2 regions of the Alteromonas pelagimontana genome follow, and region 1 is predicted to be linked to the other one. Evidence: predicted binding sites of a transcription regulator. Region 1 holds the regulator's gene; the other holds the start of a gene.
The links. Region 1 encodes sigma-54, which starts transcription at its own class of promoters, with help from an activator protein. Its sites were predicted from a motif close to GTTGGCACGNNNNTNGNNT; they were not measured.

Region 1 (4,739 bases):
ACAATTTATTGACGGGAAAAATAAAACCTCAGTGTTTAAGGACAACGTACGTATTTCTCAGGGAACCTTGGTTATTAATGCGGACGAGGTAGAGGTAATTGCTTCTGAAGGTGAAGGGCGAGAGGTTTTTATTGCACGCGGTACACCTGCACGTTACCAGCAAATTATGGATGATGGCACGAAGGTGAAAGCCAGCGGCAATGAAATCCGTTATGAGGTAGCGAAACGTACTATATCTTTGACTGGAAATGCTGAGATCCAACAAAACGATAGCGTAGTAAAAGGCGATACCATTACCTACGATATGGCGAAAGAGCAGTTGTCTGCCACCGGTGGAAATGAATCAAGCCCTGGTCGTGTTACCACGGTTTTTCGGCCAGACGCAGTGAACAGCCCGAAAAAAAGTGAAGGTGAAAACCAATCGGAAAAACCACAAGAGAACCCAGAATCAGAGGAATCACAGAAGTAATGGCCACCTTGTCCGTCAGTCATCTGGCGAAATCCTATAAATCCCGTCAGGTAGTACGAGATGTCAGCCTTTCTGTATCCACCGGGCAGATTGTCGGATTATTGGGCCCTAACGGTGCCGGAAAAACCACCACCTTTTACATGATAGTAGGGCTCGTATCATTAGATAAAGGTAAAATCTTTATCGATGATAACGAGTTAACCCATCAACCCATGCACGAACGGGCCAGAAAAGGCATAGGATATTTGCCGCAGGAAGCCTCTATTTTCCGAAAACTGACAGTGCATGAAAATATTATGGCTATCCTGCAGACGCGGAAAGGCTTATCCTCTGTACAACAGGAAGAAGAAGCCGACGCGCTACTTGATGAATTTAATATCAACCATATACGTAATAGTACGGGTATGAGTTTGTCAGGCGGTGAACGGCGCCGAGTCGAAATTGCACGCGCGCTGGCTGCCAACCCTCAATTTATTTTACTCGATGAGCCCTTCGCCGGAGTTGACCCGATTTCGGTTAATGATATAAAGAAGATCATCCAACATTTGCGTGACCGTGGAATAGGGATCCTAATCACAGACCATAACGTACGTGAAACCCTGGACGTCTGTGAAGAAGCCTACATTGTAAGTCACGGCGAGTTGATCGCTCAAGGTAGTGCTGAACAGGTATTAAGTAATCAAAAAGTACGGGATGTATACCTTGGTGAACAATTCAGGCTATAGTAAAGATATGAAGAACCTGCATATCTTATTGTTTATTAACGGATGCAAGCGTACACGAGCATTGAAATTAAGACGTAGATGAAACCATCTTTACAGCTAAAATTTAGTCAACAGTTAACTATGACGCCCCAATTGCAGCAGGCAATTAAACTGCTGCAATTGTCGACGCTGGATCTTCAACAGGAAATTCAGGAAGCTCTGGATTCCAATCCCCTATTGGAGGTGGATGAAGGGAACGATGATGTCGGTGAGAAAAACAATCTCGACAATGACGACTTTAATGAAACGGCAAGTACGCCGTCGGACAATATGGATACCGGCGAAGCGTTAGAGAAAAACGACCTGCCTGACGAGCTTCCTATTGATAGTACCTGGGATGAATATTATTCCGCGTCTTCTGCCCCCGCAGCGTCTTCCTCTTCTGGTGGTAGTGGTGGCGACGATGAACAGGTTTTTCAGGGTGAGACCACAGATAACATTCAGGATCATCTCTTGTGGCAGATGCGTCTGACACATTTTTCTGATACCGATCGTGCAATTGCTATGGCCATTATTGATTCCATAGACGAATCGGGATATTTAACTGTCACCGTTGAAGACATTCTACAAAGTGTAAACGACGAAGATATGGAAGATCCTATCGAAGAAGACGAAGTTGAATGTGTACTTAAGCGGATTCAAATGTTCGACCCTCTTGGTTCTGGGTCCCGTAATCCGCGGGAATGCCTGATGGTGCAGTTAAAGCAGTTCTCCCCTGATACGCCCTGGCTGGAAGAAGCCAAAATGATCATCGATGAATATGCTGATTTGTTGAGCAGCAAAGATTATCGTACGTTGATGCGCAAATCGAAGCTTAAAGAAGATCAGTTGCGCGAGGCCATGCGCTTGTTGCAAACGCTGAATCCTCGCCCCGGCAGCGCCTTAATAACCAAAGAACCGGAATACGTAATACCGGATGTGTCGGTTACCAAGAAAAACGGCCGTTGGGCAGTTGAGCTTAATCCTGACAGCCTGCCAAAGCTAAGTGTGAATCAGCAGTATGCCGCTATGAGTCGTCGTTCGAGAAACAGCAGTGACTCACAGTTCATTCGCTCTCATATGCAAGAGGCGAAATGGTTCATAAAAAGCTTAGAATCCCGCAATGATACATTGCTGAAAGTGGCTAACTGTATTGTTCAGCAGCAAATGGGCTTTTTTGAACATGGCCCTGAAATGATGAAACCTATGGTGCTAAATGATGTCGCAGAGATGGTAGACATGCATGAATCTACTATTTCGCGGGTAACCACCCAGAAATACATGCACACGCCCCGTGGGATTTTTGAGCTGAAGTACTTCTTCTCCAGCCATGTGGCGACAGATTCTGGCGGCGAGTGCTCATCTACCGCTATTCGCGCATTAATTAAAAAGCTGGTGGCAGCAGAAAAACCGAGTAAGCCGCTAAGCGACAGCAAGATTGCTCAATTGTTGGCCGAACAGGGTATAAAAGTTGCTCGGCGAACAATAGCAAAATATCGGGAGTCGTTATCGATCCCACCGTCTAACCAACGTAAAAGCCTTATCTGATAAGGCGGCTCAAAATAAGGAAGACGAAATATGCAAATCAACCTTACTGGTCATCATGTCGAGATCACTGATTCTTTGCGTAATTATGTCGAAACAAAGTTCAGCAAGTTAGAGCGTCATTTCGATCACATATCTAATGTTCATGTAATACTTAACGTAGAAAAACTTAACCAAAAAGCTGAAGCCTCCATGCATCTCAGCGGTGCTGAGGTGTTTGCATCTGCGGAAAACTTAGATATGTATGCGGCAATTGACGGTATGGTAGATAAGCTTGACAGGCAAGTTATCAAGCACAAGGAAAAGTTGAAAAAGCACTAATGCCCGTCATGGATATTCAAACTCTAATCAGCATGGACCGCACTGAATGTGCGGTCCATTGCAATAGCAAAAAACGCATCCTGGAAATCATCAGTGGTATAGCGGCCAAAAATAATCCTCAGGTAGAAGAGGCTGCGGTTCTCACTGGGTTGCTTTCTCGAGAGCGTATGGGAAGTACTGGAATCGGAAACGGTATTGCGTTACCGCATGCCAGGTTGCCGGGCCTGGATCGCGTGGTTGCCATTGTCGTTACCACTGAACCCGCTATCGATTTTGATGCTATTGATAATAAACCGGTAGATATTTTCTTTGCATTACTGGTACCAGAAGAACAAACTGAAGGACACCTACAAACATTAGCTACGGTTGCCTCTAAACTTAGTGACAGAGACACAGTTAAAGCAATTCGGAAAGCCACCACAAGCGATGATATAGTGACGGCCTTGAAATAAGCCGTCACTACGTTTACAGGGAGATGGGCATTGAAGCTTATTATTATCAGTGGGCGTTCCGGGTCAGGAAAATCTGTCGCCCTGCGCGCGCTGGAAGATTTAGGGTACTACTGCGTCGATAATATTCCGGTTAATCTGCTTCCCGCCCTTACCCATACTGTTGCAGAAGAATACGATCAGGTTGCAGTTAGCATTGATGTTCGAAATCTGCCCAAAGATCCCGCTGAACTGGTAGAAATTCTTGATTATCTGCCGGCGTCTTGGAATATGACCATAGTTTATATCGACGCCAGCGATGATATTCTGGTTAAGCGGTTCAGCGAAACTCGTCGTTTACACCCGTTGGCAAAGCTAAACAAATCCTTGTCTGAAGCGATTAAAACCGAAGCGGGTTTACTTGCTCCCATTGCGGAGCGAGCGGATTTATATATTGATACAGATTCCTTATCTATTCATCAATTAGCAGAACTCATTCGAGAACGCATCCTGGGGAAGAAAAGCTCCAGATTGGTATTGGTATTTGAATCTTTTGGGTTTAAGCACGGTATACCTAAAGATGCCGATTATGTATTTGACGCGCGATTCCTGCCCAATCCACATTGGGAGCCTGATTTAAAGCATCTGAATGGATTGGATTCGCCAGTTGAAGTGTTCCTTGGCTCACTGCCCATTGTTACCAAGTTTATCTGGCAAATACAGAATCTACTCACCACCTGGCTGCCTCATTTAGAGCGCAATAATCGTAGCTATGTCACTATTGCTATTGGTTGCACTGGTGGTCAACATCGTTCTGTTTTCGTAGCGCAAACGCTTGCCAAGAATTTCAGTGATATTCATCCTGATGTTCAGATCCGTCATCGTGAGTTAAACAAATAATGCGAATAGAAAAATCTCTTACTATAGTGAATAAGCTTGGACTTCATGCAAGAGCAGCGACTCAGTTAGTTCAACTGGCAAACCAATTTGATGCTGAAGTCACCCTGATAAAGGGCGATAAAGAGGCCAATGCGAATAGCGTACTGGGGCTGATGATGATGGAAAGTCATCAAGGCGAACTAGTTACCGTTATCAGCAATGGGCCGGATGCTGAGGCTGCGATGCAGGCGATTGAAGCGCTTATCGCTGGTAAATTCAATGAAGCAGAATAGCGCTTGTTTTGCTAAAGCAGTATTACGCCCGTAAAGTCTTCTTCTCTATTCCTTACTGAAA
Region 2 (4,739 bases), 2.1 Mb from region 1:
CACTGGTGACTGACCACTTTGGCGAAGACACTGTGCGGGAAAAAAAGTGGAATTTTGTAGAAACGCCAGGAATGGAGCGCGGTGGTTGTGACATTGTCACCTCACAAAATGCGGTGGACGTATCTACGGAACGCCGCTGCAAAGATATTTTAGATAAATTTCTAATGGAACAGGGCCTTCGTGATGACTAGTCCGTGGGGCGATTATTTTCTTAAACTGGAAAAGCAGGTGCCTGCACCCCCGGTTGTGGCCGCTGGAAAACTGGTGCGTGGTATCGGGCTGACGCTCGAAGCCGTAGGATGCCAGTTGCCAGTAGGCAGCCAATGTATGGTGCAAACCATCGAAGGTGAAATAGAAGCGGAAGTAGTAGGCTTTGGCGCAGACATTACCTATTTAATGCCCACAGAAGCGGTGCGCGGTATTGTACCTGGCTCTCGGGTAATGCCGCTGAACCGCGAAAGCGGCTTGGCGGTAGGCATGAGTTTGCTGGGCCGGGTGGTCGATGGTAACGGCAATCCGCTTGACGGTTTGGGAGCTATTGTGGCCGAGGCCCGCGTACCAACCATTAAACCGCCCATGAACCCGCTTGCTCGGCGCCCAATCAGTCAGCCGATGGACGTGGGAGTGCGTTCCATTAACGCGTTAAATACTGTCGGCATGGGGCAGCGTATGGGGCTGTTTGCTGGTAGTGGAGTGGGTAAAAGTGTGCTGCTTGGTATGATGACTCGCGGCTGCAAGGCTGACGTTGTGGTGGTTGGCCTGGTTGGTGAGCGGGGCCGGGAAGTGAAAGAATTTATCCATGATATTTTAACTGAAGAAGAACGTGAACGCGCTGTGGTTGTTGCTGCCCCAGCAGATACCTCGCCGCTGATGCGACTCAAAGGCTGTGAAACTGCGGTCACCATTGCGGAGTATTTTCGCGATAAAGGCATGAATGTGCTGTTGTTAATTGATTCGCTAACCCGATACGCCATGGCGCAGCGGGAAATTGCCCTTGCAGTGGGTGAACCTCCAGCGACAAAAGGATATCCGCCTTCTGTCTTCGCCCGTTTGCCTGCGCTAGTGGAACGAGCGGGTAATGGCAATGAAAAACAGGGGTCGATTACCGCCTTTTATACCGTGCTTACTGAAGGCGATGATCTTCAGGATCCCATCGCCGATGCGGCCAGAGCCATTTTAGATGGACACATTGTATTGTCTCGAGCATTGGCAGATAGCGGTCACTATCCCGCTATTGATATTGAAGCTTCTATTAGTCGTGTAATGCCTATGGTCGTCAGTGACGAGCACTTAATGCAGGCCAGAAGAATTCGGCAGGTATATTCCAATTACAAGCAGAATCAGGATCTTATTGCTATTGGCGCTTACGCCAAAGGCTCAGATCCGCGTATTGACTTAGCCATTCGCGCTGAACCCGCCATCAAAGCCTTTTTGCAGCAGGGGACTAAGCAGGTGTTGCCGTATCCGGAAAGCCTGGAAGGAATGAGTGCGCTGGCGACTGGATTAGGTAAAGGTTAACGGATATGCGCCAACTCGAATTAGTTGCCAGATTTGAAGAAGAAAAAGAGCAAAAGGCCGCGCGAGCATTCCAGCTTGCCCAGCAGCATGTGCTCCAGCAAAAACAGAAGCTAACGAGTTTGCAACAATATCGGTTGGATTATTTGCGGCAAATACAGCAAAACGGCAGAGCTGGCGTTGCGGCCAAACAGTATCACCAGCATTTATCATTCGTCGGCAAGTTAGACAAAGCCTGCGAACAGCAAACGCAGTTTGTCTCGCAGGCAGCTATGGTTGCTGATCAGCGTAAACGCGTGTGGATGGAGCAGCAAAAGCGCCGGAAAGCTGTCGATATTTTAATAGATAAAAAGCAGCAAGAGGCAATTAACCGGGAAGCCCGCCGCGAACAATCTATGAACGATGAATTTGCCATGCAGAAATTTTTTCGCGCCAAATTGAACAAATAACTGCTTCTCCAATGGGTTAGAAAATTTGCGGGTGTATCTGCAAGTTTTTTAATCAGTTGGAACAGGAATTGCTCACTCCCCATTAAGAAAGACGATAATCATCCGTAGGCCGCCAAAAAATTTGCCGTTAGCCGTAAATCGGAAGCACAGGAATAGGGTCATTATGCAACAAATTGCCACCCAGCGTTCAGATATTGCCACTTTACCGGTAGATATTGAAGTACCGCAAGAAAAAGGTGTTTCATCTGAGAGCGGCAGTCAATTTACTGACATTATGCAACGCGCAGGCGCTGAAAAACGTGCTGAGAAAGGCGGGCAGCCGCACCCGTCCGATAATAAAAGAATTACAGAAAAGGCTGCAATCGACCGCCACGCTGCCAGTTCTAAAAGTCATAGAGCCGAACTGGACAAAGCTGCCGCGCAGAATCAGGATGCTAAACAAGCTCTGGCAGATAAAAACGAAACCGACTGGTTAGAATATGTCGATGCGGTGCGCAAGCTACAAGAGAAAGACAACGAATTGTCGGAAGAATCCGCTTTGGGTAGTGCTGAAACTGACGTTGAAGCTTTAGTGAAGCAAGAAAACGATCATTTGTTCGTTTTACCTGACGGTATGACGTTACAAGATGCTTCAGAATTAAAAGGTGACATTACTTCGATACCTGAGTTGCTAGCCAAATTGCAAGAGCTTCTGGCTCAGCTTGACGCTGAAGGCGCGACTGATGCTACCGCGGGAAGTGGCGAGTTGAGCGCTTCTGCTGAACTGGAAGCGCTGGCGGCAGCGTTACTGAATAAAATGGACGCTAACGAGGCAACAGGCAAGCAGACTGGTTTATCCACGTCCGAACTAAACAGCTTGATAACGAATTTGCAGTCAGCTTTGTCACAGGGCGCAACAGGTAATAATACCGCAGATGAAGAGTCTGCTGAAAACGCATCAGCGTTGTTGGACATGTTAAAAGCTGAATTGGCGGGGAAAACAGCCAACACAGCTCATAGCAATGCTAATGGCTCAGACACTTCGGCTTCGTTGAATATAGATCCCAATACTGCCAACGCCAGCATAACTTCTGCAAGCGGTGTGGATGCGGCAATGCTGTCAATGCAGGAGTTGTCGGACGAGGCTAAAGCGAGCGCGGCAGAAGATCTTGCCGAAAAAGTAGTAGCGCTGCTGCCTCCCTCAGCATCTGAGCAACAGCAACAGTCGGTGAAAACGGCTGTGATTGCTGGCATTAACGAAATTCAGGATCAGCTCGCTCAGGGACGGGAGCCAGGAATTAACCTACAGGACATGATAGCCCAAGCAATGAGTGAAGCGGATATTACGCTTACTCAGCAGATGAATCAGAGCATTGAGCAACAAATCAGCCAGTTGAACCTGGGAATAAATGCAGCTCAGATGGCTGTGGAACAGGCGAACAGTGCAAGGCACCAGGCGTCGGCGGATGTAGCCATTCAGGAAAATAATCAGATCCGCAGCGAAGCCAGTAAGTCGCAGCAGATACAGGACGGGTTTGAAAAACCCGTCAACATCCATCAGCCGGAAGGTCAGCAACAACTTAATGAAAAGATTCGCTGGATGCTTAACAGCCGCAACACCATGGCGGAGATTCGTCTTGATCCACCTGAAATGGGCAGTATGCAGGTGCGGGTAAATGTATCTGGCGATACTGCCAGCGTGAATTTTATTGTGCAATCACCGCAAGCTAAAGATGCACTCGCGCAGGCTGAACCCCGCTTACGGGAATTGTTGGCGGAGCAGGGCATTGAGCTGGGAGAATCCGTTGTTCAACAAGAAAGCCGGCAGCAAGGTGAAGATGGTGACTCTGGAAACCGGTCTGGCGGCAGCGGTGGAGGTTTTACCGAAGAGGAAATGAGTGACACCACAGTCATTGAGCAACCTCTTACTCACCGTGCGCAAGGTGGTATTGACTACTATGCTTAATATTCACCGTCTTACATTTCATTTGCGCAGAGATTGCCATTTATTTATGAACGTTGATAATACGGGCAAAGGCAAAAGAAAGGTAAACCATGGCTGACGAAGAATTACAGATTGAAGAAGGCGGCAAGAAAAGCAAAATGATGCTGATCATCATTATTGCGGTTGTGCTGCTAGGAGGCGGAGCGGCAGCTTACTTCTTTTTATTTACGGGCGATGATACGCCTCCTGCTGAACAAGTTGCAACCGGAGATGACACTGCTCCAGCGCCAGTTGCCAAAACGAAAAGTGAATTGGGCACAGCGTTGTATGTCGCAATGCCAAGACCTTTTGTATTCAATGTACCCGGCAACGGACGTGATCGCTTAGTCGAAATAAAAGTGCAATTAATGGTAAGAGGCGTTGATAACGAAGAAGCTGCCAAAAAGCATATTCCTTTAATTGAAGGCACTTTGCTACAGGTCTTTAGCGCCGGCACCGCTGATGATCTGATAACCGAGGCAGGGAAAGTGACCCTTCGGGAGCAGGCATTAACTGAAGTGCAGCGAGTGATGAAAGAAATTACAGATGGCAATGTAGTCGAGCAGGTGCTGTTCACCGGCTTTGTGATGCAATAACCAGGATGACACTGTGAGCGACTTATTATCCCAAGACGAAATTGATGCGCTCTTGCATGGGGTGGATGACGTCGATGAAGAAGATGTCAGCGATTCTGCCTCTGATGCTTCTGCGCTGGAATATGACTTTTCTTCTCAGGACAGAATTGTCCGTGGGCGCATGCCAACGCTGGAGATTGTAAACGAAAGATTCGCCCGGCATTTGCGGGTAAGTTT

Region 2: a site for sigma-54 is predicted at 2,020-2,038, ahead of CA267_RS14365 (flagellar hook-length control protein FliK). Genes of this name have one in related genera too.

Annotation. Positions count from the first base shown of each region.
Region 1 is NZ_CP052766.1:1,173,301-1,178,039, forward strand. It holds gene lptA (lipopolysaccharide transport periplasmic protein LptA) at 1-469, shown strand, start outside; gene lptB (LPS export ABC transporter ATP-binding protein) at 469-1,194, shown strand; gene CA267_RS05385 (RNA polymerase factor sigma-54) at 1,273-2,760, shown strand; gene hpf (ribosome hibernation promoting factor) at 2,791-3,078, shown strand; gene ptsN (PTS IIA-like nitrogen regulatory protein PtsN) at 3,087-3,530, shown strand; gene rapZ (RNase adapter RapZ) at 3,561-4,406, shown strand; gene CA267_RS05405 (HPr family phosphocarrier protein) at 4,406-4,678, shown strand.
Region 2 is NZ_CP052766.1:3,264,211-3,268,949, forward strand. It holds gene fliH (flagellar assembly protein FliH) at 1-191, shown strand, start outside; gene fliI (flagellar protein export ATPase FliI) at 184-1,518, shown strand; gene fliJ (flagellar export protein FliJ) at 1,524-1,964, shown strand; gene CA267_RS14365 (flagellar hook-length control protein FliK) at 2,128-3,909, shown strand; gene fliL (flagellar basal body-associated protein FliL) at 3,999-4,523, shown strand; gene fliM (flagellar motor switch protein FliM) at 4,537-4,739, shown strand, end outside.